DNA from 2 places in the Neobacillus sp. PS2-9 genome. Region 2 is predicted to be linked to the other one. Evidence: riboswitches for the same ligand, from Rfam matches in the RefSeq annotation. Region 2 holds a riboswitch; the other holds the start of a gene.
The links. Region 2 has a riboswitch for lysine ahead of RCG25_RS03750 (ABC transporter substrate-binding protein). Riboswitches for the same ligand answer to the same signal wherever they lie in the genome.
Positions count from the first base shown of each region.

Region 1 (8,310 bases), 1.4 Mb from region 2:
TTAGCTTTCCGTAATGTTTATACCTTTGGACCGACCTTTAGAGCTGAAAATTCTAACACCGCTCGACACGCAGCAGAGTTTTGGATGATTGAACCAGAAATCGCTTTTGGGGAGCTTCCTGATATTATGGATCTTGCTGAAGAGATGGTTAAGTCTGTTATTGGTTATGTTATTGAACAAGCGCCAGAGGAAATGAACTTCTTCAATAGTTTCGTTGAAAAAGGCTTATTAGATCGCTTAAATAATGCCTTTACGGCGGATTTCGGCAGAGTGACATATACAGAAGCAATTAACCTGTTAAAAGAATCCGGTGAAAATTTTGCTTATCCCGTTGAATGGGGAGCAGACCTTCAAACAGAGCACGAGCGATATCTGTGCGAAAAAGTGTTCCAAAAGCCAGTATTTGTTACTGACTATCCAAAAGAAATTAAAGCCTTCTATATGAGATTGAACGAAGATAATAAAACAGTTGCTGCAACAGACTTACTAGTTCCAGGAATTGGAGAGTTAATTGGAGGCAGCCAGCGTGAAGAGCGTGAAGATATTTTAGCTGGAAAAATTAATGAACTTGGTATGAATGAGGAAGATTACTGGTGGTACTTAGAGCTAAGAAAATACGGCGGAACTAAACATTCTGGTTATGGCCTTGGATTTGAACGTTTAATTATGTACTTAACTGGTATGACAAACATCAGAGATGTCATTCCATTCCCAAGAACTCCAGGTAATGCAGAATTTTAAGCCAAAAAAGACCAATTCATTCTAATGTGTACCCGTTGTAAAGGACATTTTTAAAAAAAGCCTAGGCAGATTTAAGAAGATGGTCTCTGTATTGAACAGGGGTCATCTTTTTTAAATTCCATTGATATCTATAGTGGTTGTAATACGTCATATATTGCTTAATTTCTCTTTTTAGCTCCTCTAGGGTTGTACATTCTTTTATATAAGCTTCGTCTTTTAAGTGGCCAAAGAAAGATTCTTGAGGTGCGTTATCCCAACAATTACCTCTTCTTGACATAGATTGGCGTAGTTTAAGTTTTTTTACAGCTTTTTGAAAATCCGGATGCGTATAATGTACTCCTTGGTCTGAATGGATCAATGCATCTTTCGCTTTTTTAAAGTGTTTATTCTTCTTTAGTTTTTTAAGAGTGTCTGTGGCTAAATCAATGGTCATACGTTCTGAAATATTATAGGCTAATAGTTCACCTGTGGAACCATCTTTTATGGCTGATAAATAAGCTTTCCGACCTTCACCGTAAAATAAGTAAGTGATATCTGTTAGAAGAACTTTATAAGGGATTTCCTGTTTAAATTCCCGATTTAAAAGGTTTGGTACGACTCTATGTTCTTGTGTGGCTTTCATCATCCGTCTATAGGGATTTGCCTTTCTAATAGGGCAAATAATACCGTATTTCTTCATGATTCTTCTAATCCGTTTTAAATTGTATTTAACATTAAATTGACCCGCCAAAGTCATTTTAATTTGACGTGCCCCTTTCTTACGGCGTTTAAAATGAAAGGCTTTTAGGATGATCTCCTTCACTTTCTCATCTTCCGCTTCTTTTTCTTTTCTTATTTTTTGTGACCGTTCAGAGAAATAATTATAATAACCAGACCGTGAAACACCAGCCACGTTACATAAATAGCTCACCATATTCTTCAACTTATATTTCTGTATAACTGAACGGATAAGGATAAACTTTTGATCAGTGGGTAAGGTTATAGGTTCCTTTTCAGCCCCCTTTCTGCAAATCGTATCTTTTTTAATAGTTCATTTTCTGCCTTTAATAAATTATTTTGAGCTTCTAATCTCGCAAATTTCTCTTCTAGTGTTAGCTCCCTTTCACCAAGTCTCCCTGAATTTTCACCTCTGGTATCGCGTAGACCGGCTACTCCGTTTTCTCTATAGGAGGCGCGCCATCTCTTACCAGCAGCTCTAACACGATCCATTCCTAAAACATCAATATCGAATCCACATTGTTCAAATATCTCTCTAGGTAGCTTTCCACCTGCATTTTCTTCAATGAAAAGATGCTTAAACTCATCTGTATAGGTTATTCCCTTTGATCTAACTGATTTAACATAAGGGTTATTAGAAAGAATCTTAACCTCTTTCTCTGTAAATAATCTCTTACTCATCTGCATTCCCCAATCCCATTTTTCTTAAGTATACAAAAAAGTACCCGATAGAGGACTTTTTTAAGTGTCTACTCTATCGGGTACATTTTATTCAGTGAATTGGTCTTTTTTGTGTTTTTTCACATTGTTGGGGCTGATCAAGGCGCTTGCGCTTTTCTTACTGTAATTCTTCTTCAAAATAAAATGTACCTGGGTGCTCTTTAACGGTATAGGAATATCTCTTCATATTTTTTACATATTGCCATTTTAAGATTGTGACATTTTCACCAGTTTCTTTAATGTTTACAGTTTGGCCGCTACTATATCGGTTGTTTGAATTCTTCATTTAATTACACCCCTTCTATATTACAACTTAAGTATAACACAAATTAATTTATTCTATTTGTCCTTCATTTAGGTTATACTATAAAGTTAAAAATTGGAAACACTGCCTTTTCCTTTCATTTTTAATGCTACTATGATATGATGGTTAAAAGTGAGGTGTCATTTTGACAAATTATAAAGCAAAAAAGAGTAACCTCAAGGCCTTATTATCAAAAAACGGCATGGACTTGGTTGGTTTGGAAAAGAATACTAATATACCTAGAAGTCAACTCAATGACTATTTATCCAAGAAGGTAATGAGTTTAAATTCTGCAATGACCATTTCCAAAGAATTGAATTGCAAGATTGAAGATTTATATGTATGGACTGCTGAAGAAGCATAATCTTAAAGAAAAAAACAGACTCATGTGAGTCTGTTTTTTTTTTTAGCTTTTTCAACAATTTTAGTTAGATAAATCACATTTATCCAAAGGAATTACTTTAGTTTTCTTTGTTAATTTGTATCCCAACCATAAGATAAGGAAAAGCGGTAAACCAATATAAGAAACCAACACACCATTCCAATCGATAGTGCTTCCAATAAAGGCTGAATAGTTTTGTCCTAAAACAACGAATCCGCAGACAGCAAAAGCGAAAATAGGACCGAAAGGGAAGAATTTTGATTTATATGGTAATAAACTTAAATCCTTTCCTTGCGCTATAAAGGCTTTTCTGAATCGATAGTGACAGATTGCAATTCCCAGCCAAGCAATAAAGCCGGACATACCTGAAGCATTTAATAACCAGACATAAACCGTGCCATCTCCGAAGAAAGAGGCAAGAAAGGCCAAAGTACCTACTAAAGTTGTTGCAAATAGAGCATTGACAGGTACACCATTTTTATTTAGTTTCCCTAGAAACTTGGGAGCTTTTCCTTCACGTGCTAAGTCCCAGAGCATTCGGGTAGAAGCGTACATACCAGAATTACCAGCAGATAAAACTGCTGTTAAGATAACCGCGTTCATTACTGAAGCAGCAAAAGCAATTCCAGCCTTTTGAAAGACAAGCGTAAAGGGACTAACCGTAACATCACCATTTGCTAAATTTTCATTTGTAAAAGGAATTAGAAGTCCGATTACTAAAATAGCTAGTACATAAAATAAAAGAATTCGCCAAAATACTTGTTTCACTGCTCGTGGAATAGCTTTCCTTGGATCTTCCGTCTCACCAGCAGCAACACCTAAAAGCTCTGTTCCTTGGAAGGAAAATCCAGCTGCCATAAAAATTCCTAGCATTGCCATAAAACCGCCATGGAAAGGAGCATCACCAACTGTGAAATTTTTGAAGCCGATTGCCTCATCTCCCATGATACCGAAAATCATTAGTGTACCAATTATGATAAAGACAATAACCGTTACTACCTTTATTAAGGAAAACCAGTATTCTGCTTCACCAAATCCTTTAACAGAAAGATAATTTAATAGGAACATAATGACTAAAAAGATTCCACTCCAAATGAAGGATGGTGTTTGTGGGAACCAAAATTTCATGATCATCGTAACAGCTGCTAACTCGGCTGCAATGGTAATTGCCCAGTTATACCAGTAATTCCAACCTAGTGCAAAACCTAAGGAAGGATCGACGAATTTAGTTGCATACGTACTAAAGCTTCCAGCAACGGGCATATAGGCTCCCATCTCTGCTAACCCCTGCATCAAAAAGTAAACCATTAGACCAATAATAATATAGGAGAGAATAGCTCCGCCTGGTCCTGCAGAATGTATGGCCCCGCCACTGGCAAGGAATAAACCTGTACCAATTGTTCCTCCAAGAGAAATCATGGTAAGGTGACGAGATTTAAGGCTTCGTCTTAACTCTGAGGGTTCTTTTTTAGGTGATAAATCACCATTATATTCATTTTCTTTTAATACTTTTGCTGTTTGCATTATCTTTACTCCTTTTTTGTTTTCTTTCTTTTTTCGAGAAGGAGTTTGGAATAAAAAATGCCATCGAAGTAGAATCGATGGCATTATCAATACCCCGCATCATACCTTTCGAAAGATAGCTCAACACGAATGGCTGGTAGGTCCAATTCGTGACAGTTCTGTTCCTATTTGGAGACAGCCCCAGCATGCTTTGTCAGAGAGTAAAGCACACTTCGGCAGTTTTTCCTTTCAAACGGGGTCAAAAATGTCTCTGCATCTCATCCGCTTTACTAATAAAAACCGCGACCTCTACCTCATCGGTTTGATGAGGATTTAGCTTATGAAATTAATATATTTCTAAAGTATAAATAATATTGTACATTTGTCAATATGTTTTTCTTGAATAACTTTTTTACTCATTCAACCTAACAGTAATTAACAGATAATTAAATCTTTTGGAAAAAAACTATTAAATTTACTTTAAAAATGATAATCGGTATTATTTTTAAGTATAATGATGGCAGGTATTCGGAGGTATTTTCCATGCGGATTTTTGGGATTATTACGGGATCACTAATTGTTGTACTAGCATTTAACCTTTTTTTAATACCTCACGAAGTGTTAAGCAGTGGACTAAGTGGTATTTCCATGATAGTAGGTATGGTTACACCACTTAATACTGGGTTAGCAAATTTTCTTTTGAATTTTCCGTTACTGGTTATTGGGTACAAAATGTTAGGCAAAAAATTTATTATGAACTCGATCTTTTCAGTGCTCATCATATCAGTTGGGCTCTATGTGGTACCTGTCTACGAAATTGCAAATGATAAGATATTATCCTCCATTTTTGGCGGCGCTTTAACAGGTCTTGGGGTAGGCATTGTCTTCCGAAGTTCTGGATCTACAGGTGGCTTTGATATTATTGGAATGATTGTTTCGAGAAAAAAGGACTTTCCAATAGGTGCACTTCTATCAGGTATGAACGCAGTTGTTATTTTGATAAGTGGATTTCTGTTTAATTGGGATGCTGCTTTGAATACCTTAGTATCTATTTTTGTAACAGGTAAAGTAGTTGATGCCATCTATACTGACCATGCTAAGCTAACGATAATGATCATTACAGAAAAGGGTGAAGAGATGAGGTCACATCTGTTAACCAATCTGTATCGAGGGTTGACAATTATAGATGGTGTTGGCGGCTACTCCAATAATAAACGAAATGTATTAATAACAGTGATATCACGATATGAACTGAATGAGATTAAAAATCTCATTGTTGAAGTAGATCCTTCAGCATTCGTCAATATAACTGAAACGATAGAAGTAATGGGACTGTTTCATCGTCCTAGTCCCTCATAAGAAAAAAATGGGCCTGCACTATACTAATAGTGAGGCCCATTTTTTATCAATTATTAATGTATTTTTCAAATACAAAACCAAAATCTTTCACACAATACTGTTTTTTACTATCTTCTAACCATTGAAAAGCTGCTTGGTTTAGCATTTTAAATTGTACAACTAAATTGCTATCTGGACTTGTTATTCGACCTATAGTAGTAGAGGCAACATCAAGGCTTTGTTTGGCAAATTGAAGGCTAATTTCATTTTCATGAGATATTTCGGCAATTTTTATCAAAGCTTTATATAAATCTTTCACTTCTTCAATATGTTTTTTATGAATATCAATTGAGAAAGGCTGTGAGCCAATTTTAAACTTAATTTCAACATCAAGGTCTACAGTCCCAGCTGTTTCAAGTTTAACATCAGAAATCCGATTGGTTGCAAAGCTATATCGATGCAGCATACGCTTCTTGCTTGTAGCACTTGTACCATCAAGGTGAATTAGGGCGTTATTTGTAAAACAATATTCATCCGATTTTGATTTAATTAGAAAATAAATCTTCTCATTATCTTCGTGCATAACATAATCATCAGCATCAACCTTATCATAATTCTCTGGTTTAATAACAGAACCAACATCACTTAATCCTAAAATATCAGCAGCTACTTTTCCAAACATTCTCTCAACCTCACTTTTTAAGAATCTTGACATACATATGTACGAACGATGCGGCATAAAGTTTCACAACTATTTTTTAAAATTTCGAACTACAAAACACTTTATGATCATAATGGTCAGTGTATGAGTTAACAGTATTACGGATAATAAAGAAATTTGTTAAACTTAAAAATGAACCTAATGTGAATGGAGGTAGGCCAATGTAAGCACCTATACTTTTTTATAAATAATTTAATAAAAAGTGAGGGTGCTTTTATGTCCAATTTTGTTAGAAAAGAGACTTCTTTTCGGTTTCTTTGGTGTGGGCAAATATTTGCTAACCTAGGGGATATTTTGTATGTAGTTTGTTTAATTAAGTTAATTTTTGACGCGACTGGATCAGTTACCTATATCTCGCTTGTCCCATTTTTTAATACCATTTCTGCCTTAATTAGCGGGCTATTAGCCCCGTTAATAATAAATAAATTTAAGCTCACATCAATCTTGTCATATTCTCAAACCGGTAAGACGGTGCTTTTGCTTTTGTTATGTTTTGTTGGGGCCACTATGGGAGAAGAAAGGTTGTTTTGGATTTATCTTCTGATTTGCCTTATATCTTTTTTAGACGGGTGGGCGTCCCCAGCTCGGAACGCACTAATTCCTAGTCTAGTTGATGAGAGTAAACTGCTGAAAACTAATAGTTTACTCTCTATATCTGATCAATTAGTTCAGCTTATTGCCTGGCCGATTGGGAGTATTTTGTTGGTTTTATCTGGTTCGATAAATATACTTTGGTTAGCTTTCATACTGTTTCTTCTTTCAACTGTTTTTATGTGGCAGATTAAAGGTGGCTGGAAAGAATCACCCCAAGGAAACGAAGCGCATATGGATGTGTTAAAGGAAGGCTGGGCTATTATTTGGAGGTCGAGACTGCTTCGAATAATCAGTTTGATGAACATTCTCGAAACATTTGCTAACGGGGTATGGATTGCTGCTATCTTGTATGTATATGTATCGGAGGCATTAAATAAAGGGGAGAGCTGGTGGGGATTTATTAATGGCTCTTTCTTTGGAGGTATGCTCTTTGGGGGGCTAGTCATTTATCGTTTTTCTTCCCTGATTGAAAGGAATCTTGGAAAGACCATTTTCTATTCAACTTTCATTTTAATTGTGATAACCTTTTTATTCGGAACTACCTCTATCCCATGGTTTGCTCTATTTGTCTCTTTTTTATTCGGTTTTCCACAAATGGCACGTGATATTGCGGAAACAACCATTATCCAAAATAGCGCTCGGGAACATCTTTTAGCAAAGGTCTATTCAGCTCGAGGAACTTTAATATTTGCAGCATTCGGACTTTCATCCCTTGTAATGGGCTGGATTACTGAAAGATTCGGGGTGAGAGTAACATTTTTGGTGGCTACTATTTTTTTTATAGCTTCTTTTATTGTTGCATTTATTAATAAATCGGCCCTATTTGTTGAAATAAAAAAGAATAGAGGTTAACTTCAGTAAAAAAACGGAAATCGCTTGATGGTTTCCGTTTTTTATTGGAGAATACACTATATACTCTTTTAATACATAGATTATTTTATATTTTCAGAAAAGGAGGTATTAGAAAAGTGAGGCCTATCATTTTAGGAGTTTTTGCAGCTTTCTTTTTTGCATTTACATTTATATTAAACAGATCAATGGACTTGGCTGGAGGAAGCTGGATTTGGAGTGCATCACTCAGGTATTTTTTTATGGTACCCTTTCTTTTCTTGATTGTTCTTAGTAGGAAGAACCTTAGACCATTGCTTGTAGAGATGAAAAGTCGTCCAACTTCATGGATAATTTGGAGTACAGTGGGGTTCGGATTGTTCTATGGACCTATTTGTTTTTCAGCTGCCTATGCACCAGGTTGGTTAATCGCGGCTACTTGGCAAGTAACCATCATTTCTG
Region 1 covers NZ_CP133269.1:2,147,089-2,155,398, forward strand. The annotation lists gene asnS (asparagine--tRNA ligase) at 1-741, shown strand, start outside; one part of gene RCG25_RS10770 (IS3 family transposase) at 803-1,752, opposite strand; one part of gene RCG25_RS10770 (IS3 family transposase) at 1,752-2,139, opposite strand; gene RCG25_RS10775 (hypothetical protein) at 2,297-2,464, opposite strand; gene RCG25_RS10780 (helix-turn-helix domain-containing protein) at 2,628-2,846, shown strand; gene RCG25_RS10785 (amino acid permease) at 2,907-4,388, opposite strand; lysine riboswitch at 4,497-4,687, opposite strand; gene RCG25_RS10790 (YitT family protein) at 4,911-5,726, shown strand; gene RCG25_RS10795 (PH domain-containing protein) at 5,773-6,387, opposite strand; gene RCG25_RS10800 (MFS transporter) at 6,643-7,872, shown strand; gene RCG25_RS10805 (DMT family transporter) at 7,989-8,310, shown strand, end outside.
Region 1: it holds a riboswitch for lysine, as region 2 does, so the genes downstream of both, RCG25_RS10785 (amino acid permease) here and RCG25_RS03750 (ABC transporter substrate-binding protein) in region 2, are expected to answer to the same signal.

Region 2 (8,310 bases):
ATTAAAGATTTAAACGAAGACGACTCTGTACATGGGATTCTTTTGCAGCATCCTGTTCCATCGCACATCGATGAGCGCCTGGCTTTCGAGTCTATTGATATCCGAAAAGATGTAGATGGGGTGACAAGTGCAGGTTACGGGCAGACGGCATTAGGGTTTGGAATGTATCCATCCTGTACACCAGCAGCCATTATGGAAATCATCCATTATTACAAGATTCCTGTCGAAGGAAAACATGCGGTCGTTGTGGGAAGAAGCCCGATCTTAGGTAAGCCTGTTTCGGCGTTACTGCTTAATGAAAATGCGACGGTGACCACGTGCCATTCTAAAACAACCAACTTATCCAACCTGTTAAAACAAGCAGATATCGTTGTGGCAGCAGTAGGAAAGCCTAAATTTATTCAAGGTTCCTGGCTAAAAGAGGGGGCTGTTGTCCTCGACGCTGGATATAACAAAGGTAATATTGGAGATATCGATTATGAATCTTGCTTAGAGATGGCAAGTGCCATCACACCTGTCCCAGGTGGAGTAGGCCCTGTAACCATTTCCATGCTCTTGAAACATACGGTTGATTCGGCTGAGAAAAATAGATTGTAATAAAATGCTGTGTTAAAGAACGGTGTTGATTTTTACACCCTGTTGATTGGAGCGGAAGGCACGAAGACTCCTGTGGGAGTATGGTTCAGGGGAGACCCCGCAGGCGCCTTTCGCCGAGGAGGCTCGCCGAAACACCCACGGAAAGCGAAGTGCCTGGAGCGGAAATCAACAGGCCATTTTAACAGAACCCAATGAAAAAATAGGAAGCTAGTCTTTTTAAGATTAGCTTCCTATTTATTTACCTCTTAAAAAGTTTCCTTTGTTTCATGTAATCGATAGCCTTAGTTTTATTCTTTTGTTTAGAAACATATTCTGCTTCGTTTTTATCACTATAATAGTTATTAAATCTTTCTTCTGGAAGAGTACCTTCAGAAATTGCCTTTTTAACTTCACAGTCAATCTCGTTTATATGAGTACAGTCAGAAAATTTACAACTCCTGGATAACTCTATTATATCTTCATATCCATGATTTAAGTTTTTAACTACTTCTTTATTAAATTTCATTTTTCAACTCCCTCTTTTATCTTGTTGAACCAACCTACAACATTACTTCAATACTAAAGTACATTTCTCCTTCTTGAAGAAATGCACCCTTTTACTTTAATAAATGGAAAAATGACGTGTGGCAATTCACACGTCATTTTTAAAAGGGATTCTATAAGATTTGATTCAAAAACCGCTGTGTCCGCTCATGCTGAGGGTTCACGAAGATCTCATTTGGATGTCCTTCTTCTATTATATTGCCGTCCGCCAACATGATCACACGGTCAGCCACTTCTCTTGCAAAGCCCATTTCATGGGTCACGATCACCATCGTCATCCCTTCTCGGGCCAAATCCTTCATAACCTGAAGCACTTCCCCTACTAGCTCAGGATCCAATGCCGACGTTGGCTCATCAAACAGCATAACTTTCGGTTCCATCGCCAACGCTCTTGCAATCGCCACCCGCTGCTTTTGCCCACCAGACAGCTGCTCCGGATAGTAGTTTGCTTTATCAGCAAGGCCTACTTTTTTCAAAAGGTTCATCGCTTTTGTGCTTGCAGCTTCTTTCGTTTCTTTTCTAACAAAAATGGGGGCTTCGATAATATTTTCTAACACCGTTTTATGCGGGAAAAGATTGAAGTGCTGAAACACCATTCCTACCTTTTCTCTCACTTTATTCAAGTTCGTTTTGGTGAGATCAATTTTCTCAGAATCAATCGTAACCTCTCCCTGCTCTGCCACCTCTAAAAAGTTCAAACAGCGAAGCAACGTACTTTTACCAGAACCGCTGGCACCAATCAGGACGACGACTTCTTGTTCATGAATCTCCAAGTCAATATTCTTTAACACGTCAAGCTTACCAAAGGATTTTGATAGATTACGAACTTGAATCATGCGACACGTACCTCCTTCGGTTTACTCACATCGAGTTTCTTTTCAATCAGGTTAGCTACCCATGTGAAAATTAGAACGATAATTAAGTAATAGATTCCTACGACAAAATACGTTTCAAACGGCATATAGTTTTCCCCTTGTACACTAAGGGCCGTGTTGTAAAGGTCTGTTACCGCAATATAGGCAACTAGTGAAGAATCCTTTAAGCCAATAATAAACTGATTGGCAAGGGCCGGAATTGATCTTTTGAAAGCCTGTGGGAAAATAATTCTTCTCATCGCAAGTGAATAGTTCATTCCAAGCGACCTGGCCGCTTCCATCTGACCGCGGTCAATCGATTGAACCGCTCCTCTGAAAATTTCTGCGATATACGCGCCCGTGTGAACACCCAATGCCAATGCCCCTGCCGTGAAGCTATCCAAGTTCACGATGTTGGCAAGTCCATAATATAAGAACATGATTTGAACAATCAGCGGGGTTCCGCGAATAATCCCAATATAGATGTCAGCAATGCGATTTAATAGTTTACTAGTCGAGATCTTAAAGGCGGCAAAAATAATGCCGATCACCATCGCAAATAATAGAGAGATCGCTGTAATTGAGATCGTCATCCAAGAAGCTTTCAAAAAAGCAATTCCATGCTCACTAAAAATACTAATAATATTATCTAAAAAAACCACGAGGCTTACCTCCTTTTTTTGAAGGGGGACAGTCCCCCTTCGACACAATTTCTTACTTTTCCATTACGTTGGTGTTGAACCATTTCATACTGATTTTTTCGTACGTACCATCGTCAATCATTGATTGGATTGCTTCGTTAATTTTGTCAGCGAGTTCTTTGTTTCCTTCAGCAACCGCTACACTCACACGGTCTTCGTTCAACAATCCGCCGATTGCTTTAATTTTTAGACCTTTTTCATTTTTTGCACTTACCCCAACAATTTTGTCAGTGATAACAGCATCCAAACGACCAAGTGCCAAGTCTTGAAGAGCGTTGACGTCTGTTGGATAGCCTTTCACTTGGTCAGATAGATCTTCGGCCATGTCCTTCCATGTGCTCGCTTGAATAACTCCGATTGTCTTACCCTTTAGGTCTTCCTTTGACTGAATATCTGTGTTGCCTTCCGCTACAAAAATCTGTGCACCAGATAGATAGTATGGATTCGTGAAGTCAACCTGCTTATCACGCTCAGGTGTTGCCGTCATACTACCGATAATCGCATCGTATTTCTTTGCCTTTAACCCTTGAATAATCGTTTCCCATGGGTTTGTTACAGGATTGGCTTCGAGTCCAATTCTTTTCGCAATTTCTGTTCCGATTTCAACGTCAAATCCAGTTAATTTTCCGTCTTTCTTAAAGTTTAATGGCGGATATTGTCCAGTCATAGAGAACGTTAAGGCACCTTTTTTCACTAATTCATGCTTACCACTGCTTGCTTTCGCTGCCTTTTCCCCATCAGCCTTCTCCGTGCCGCAAGCAGATAGAAGTAACATCATCGCTGCAGCTAATAAAATTGCAATTTTTTTCATAAATATACCTCCCTAGTTAATAAAAAAACACCGTCACAATGGCATATGACGGTGTTCTACACACCCTCATCGATCAGCATTGGTGAAGATAGTTCTCCACAATTCCAAGGAACTGTGACAGTTCTGCCCCTATTCGAGTGCAGACCCAGCTTTCTGAAAAAAGTGATTTCAGAAGCTTCGGCGATTGATCCTTTTTCCTATTTTCATAGATTTCACTGAATCTCCCATAGGATACTGATATAAATCGCGACCTCTACCCCATCTAATGCTTAAAGATGAGGATTTTCATATTTAGTTTGACGAAACTTTTTTTAGTATATAAAAGTATTCTAACAAATGCAATAATATTTTTAATGGAATTTACATCCAAATGAAAACCCTTGACGGGTTTTCTTTCTTGAGATACATTTTTCTAAAATAGGAAATTTCCAAATTACTAGAAAAGAAGGTTAGGCATATGTTGCAATGTCGAGAAGATGTACTGGCATTCACGAAACAGCTCGTAAACATTGAAAGTGTTGTAAATACTTATGGCGAAAAAGCCATTGCCCAGGCTTTATATGCAATGATTTCCTCATGGCCCTATTTTTCAGAAAATCCAGGCCAGCTTGTTTTAGAACAGACCCACAATGACAATCAAGAGCGTTATAATGTGCTGGCGTTTGTCAAAGGAACAAAGGGTACGAGCAATCGAACCGTCATCCTAATGGGTCATACGGATACAGTCGGAATTGATGATTTTACTCACTTGAAAGACCAGGCCTGCTATCCCGAGGAGCTAATGGAATCCCTGAAAAAAGAGAATCTGCCCGCTTCTGCACAAAAACATTTACAGTCGGGAGATTGGATGTTTGGCCGTGGCGTCCTTGATATGAAAAGCGGAGTCGCTAGTCATCTCTATCTCTTAAAATATTACTCGGAACACCCAGAAGAATTAGACGGAAACCTGGTTCTTTTAGCAGAGTGTGACGAGGAAGACAGCTCACACGGTGTTCTTTCTGCCTTAAAAACTTTAAAACGCTGGAAACAGGAACATGGTTTTGCCTATTCCGCTGCCATTAATGCCGATTTCGTGGCGCCGCGCTATGAAGGCGATGACAATCGCTATATCTATAAAGGCACAGTAGGAAAATTGCTGCCATCCTTTTTCATTACAGGAGCAGAAACACATGTAGGCTCTGCCTTTGAAGGACTCGATCCGAACTTTATCGCAGCCGAGCTAACTCGACAAATCAATTACAATCCAGAGCTATGCAACGAAGCGTTTGGCGAGACGACCGTGCCGCCTGTTTCGTTAAAACAAACGGATTTGAAGCCGTCCTATACGGTTCAAACGGCTCTGTCTGCTTATGTTTACTACAATTTCTTTATTCACTCTTGGTCTCCAAAGGATGTCCTTGAAAAATTAAGAGAACAGGCAGATATCGCTTTTACCAATGCCCTGACTTCTTTTGAAGAAAGATATAAACAATACAGTACATTGAGTGGCGAACCCTATGTCCAGCACCCTTGGAAATCGAAAGTCATGACGTACGAGGAAATGGAGCAATTATTGGTGGCTGAGAATGGTGAAACATTCACCGCACATATGAATGAATTTAAGGAAAAGCTAGTCAATAATCCGGAATTAGATACGCGCATGTTTGCTGCGAGAGTGGTGGAGGAAGCGTGGAATTGGATGAAGGATAAGAGCCCGGCGATCATTCTATTTTACTCGTCCTTATATTCACCAAGAATTGAATTGACAGGAAAAACAGAGGATGAAATGAGCTTGATCCAGGCGTTGGATGAAGCGGTGGAAGAAATGCAGCCACACTATCCACATCCGATTGTGACGCGGAATTTCTTCCCGTATATCTCGGATATGAGCTTTGTCGCGCTGAGTGATGATGAATCAGGCATAAAGGCGGAAACCAACAACAACCCTGGCTGGGGCACGAAGCTCTTTGTTGACTACCAAGACATCCGCGACATCAATGTACCAGTCATCAACATCGGTCCATACGGCTTAGATGCACATAAAAAGCTGGAGCGGATGGAAATGACCTACTCACTCCAAGTCGTTCCAAACCTAACCAACCTTGTAATTCAGAAACTTTTAAACAAATAATCTCCAAAGCTTGTAGACCCTTCTACAAGCTTTTTTTATAAGAACCATGAAAAATAAAAGGAAATTGAGTGAAAAACAGGCATAAAAAGGGGGATGGTTGTGAAGAAAATTTTGATTTTTGCGGCCATTGTTTTGGCTGTTTTACTGGGTGGATTTTATGGAGCCTATAAATTGATCAACAGCGAGGCCGTGTCAGGAAACAAACTAGAGAAAGTAGAGACGGAAGCTGTGGATAGTTCTACTTCTCCTGAAGATGAGGAAAGCAAACAAACAGATAAAATTGGCGGTGTTCAGTACGATATCGGCATTGATAATACCAGCTCCGAATATAAGGTCATTGAAGTGATGCACAAAATGACGCATCAAAAAGTGAAGGCTAACGAAAAATGGGGAGCCATCCCTATGATGCAGGATACCATTAATCGCGTGTACGAGATTGTGAGCAACAGTGACTTCGACCGAAAAGACCAATTGCTGGCCATTCTTGAAAAATGGAAGGCGGGGAATTTTTCCGCAGTCGATGACGACCACAACTATTTCTGGCAATATCAAGGCGGTACCGTTGGGCAAGCCCACGGAATCTTAAGCAAAGCAGAAGAAGAAACCTTCATCTTGAATAATTTTGGTGATGACATCGCAAAAGAAGTAAGCTCCCAGCCGTAGCGGAGCTTACTTCTTTTTTGATCCTATAGTGAATTATGGTTTCGCATTGATCGTCCAGGCAAGCATAAACATGAGAAAGGTAAAAAGGAGAATAAATACGTTGATCCCCAATCCCCACCACGCATATAGCCTTGGTCGCCTTCTCGTAAATAGTCCGATTACACCAAGAATAATGCCAAACATTGGATTCTTTATTAAAAAAAAATCAGGAAAGGTTTCTGTTTTTAATAATAAGGCTGCATTAAGAATCGCAAGTGAAAATAGCCCCCATACGAACGAAAGAATGCCAGCCAGCCCAATCAATTTGCTGAGTGTGGACTTCTTCTTTATTTCCAGTTCCATAGCTTTACCTCCCCTACCTTTACAGCCCGTACCTCTTTCATCTGCTCTAATTTTCTAAGTTCAGACGTTGGTCCGGTCACAACAGCCCCATATACTTGAATACCATTTTTCTTTAGATAAGCCATTCGTTCCTTTAACTCAAGCGATTTGGCCCTAGCTACTTTTGTTGCCACTTCTTCATTTTTTGAAAGTTGTGTAAGAATATCCATGAACACTTCTTCATTTGTTTGTTCTCTGCCGTTGAAAGGCGACCAAATGGTTGAATCAATTTGAGCAGGATAGCCGATTGCAGTGATTGGTACGCCTTCTTTATCTACCTGTTTTGCTTCAAGCCCGGTATCCACAGCTAACCAGCGCACCTCTGTTTCCTTTGGCAAGATTTGCTTAATCTCATCAGGCTTATGCAATGTGGATAACGACACATACACTTCGGCAACCGTGCCATCTGGAAGCCCCTTTAATATACTCCATTCTCCCCCCGTATCAAACGGAATGTTAGCGTCTGGATGAAGCAATCTTTCTGTTTCAACACTTGGAATTTCAGGTAGCGGCCGTTCTAAAAGGGTCGTCTTTTTAGGAAAATTAGGTTGATCTAAAGTGAAGTAAATATCATAGTCTCCAGCTTTATAATCCTCTTTTCCTATCCGTTTATTCACATCAAACAGGAGATGCATGGAAAATAACCCAATGTCGTCCTCAATTTTTATTTTTTCCAGATTGATATTAGGCTCCGTTACGTAGATCGTATTTGAAGCAACCTCAATAAGCTTGTCAGCCCTTCCCCCGATTGCGTAATAAAAATAGGTGATGAGTGTCATAACTGGGATGATCAGTAACAGGACGGCAAGACTTATGAAAATATTCGTTAATCGTGCATGATTCTTCCCCACGTTAACAATGGTTCGTTGGGCTTCTTCAGTAAGAATATGACTCGTCTTATATTCCTGTTTCGTATTTTTAATGAAATTTTGATAGAGTTCATCATCGTTTGGATTTATCTTATCACTCATCTGTCCGTTCCCTTCCTTTCACTTTGTCTATCAACTTTTTTCTACCTCTAAATAAGTGGCTTTTTAACGTGTTTAACTTTAAATCAAGAATATCTGCAGCTTCCTGGTATGGAAGATCATGAAGATCACATAGGAGTATGGTGTGCTTTTCATTCTCTTGCAGGCTATTAATATCCCTTAACAATAGATTTAATGATTCCTTTTCTAGTATTTCCTTCTCTGGTGTGGCCTGATTAACATCAACTTGTTTAGCCATTTCATAATCTATAATGACCCGTTTATTCTTCCTCTGAAAATCAATAAATGCATGATAGGCCACCTTAAATAGCCAAGCTCTAATATTTCTAATTTCATAATCTTCTAGAGACACATAGGCTCTATAAAAAGCTTCTTGAACGAGGTCTTCTGCTACAAAGTGGTCTTTAGAAAGGGAATAGAGATATCGATACAAATCATTTAGATTCTCTTTAAATACATCTTCAAGCTGCACGAACCATCCCCCTTTCACCTAATCCACGTTTTAACTTACCAAAAAGTTGCATTTTTAACAAAAATATTTAATTTTTTTCACAAAAAAAGAGAAGTGCATTCACACTTCTCCGTTCATTCAGACAATAACTATTTATTTCGGTTTTACCGTTTGCGGCGGTTCCTCCATCCAGCCATGTTTAATCATGAT
Region 2 covers NZ_CP133269.1:733,211-741,520, reverse strand. The annotation lists gene RCG25_RS03770 (bifunctional 5,10-methylenetetrahydrofolate dehydrogenase/5,10-methenyltetrahydrofolate cyclohydrolase) at 1-597, shown strand, start outside; gene RCG25_RS03765 (hypothetical protein) at 836-1,102, opposite strand; gene RCG25_RS03760 (amino acid ABC transporter ATP-binding protein) at 1,254-1,976, opposite strand; gene RCG25_RS03755 (amino acid ABC transporter permease) at 1,973-2,656, opposite strand; gene RCG25_RS03750 (ABC transporter substrate-binding protein) at 2,709-3,506, opposite strand; lysine riboswitch at 3,588-3,770, opposite strand; gene RCG25_RS03745 (M20/M25/M40 family metallo-hydrolase) at 3,964-5,616, shown strand; gene RCG25_RS03740 (DUF6241 domain-containing protein) at 5,716-6,279, shown strand; gene RCG25_RS03735 (hypothetical protein) at 6,313-6,621, opposite strand; gene RCG25_RS03730 (anti-sigma factor) at 6,606-7,631, opposite strand; gene RCG25_RS03725 (sigma-70 family RNA polymerase sigma factor) at 7,624-8,121, opposite strand; gene RCG25_RS03720 (DUF3231 family protein) at 8,254-8,310, opposite strand, start outside.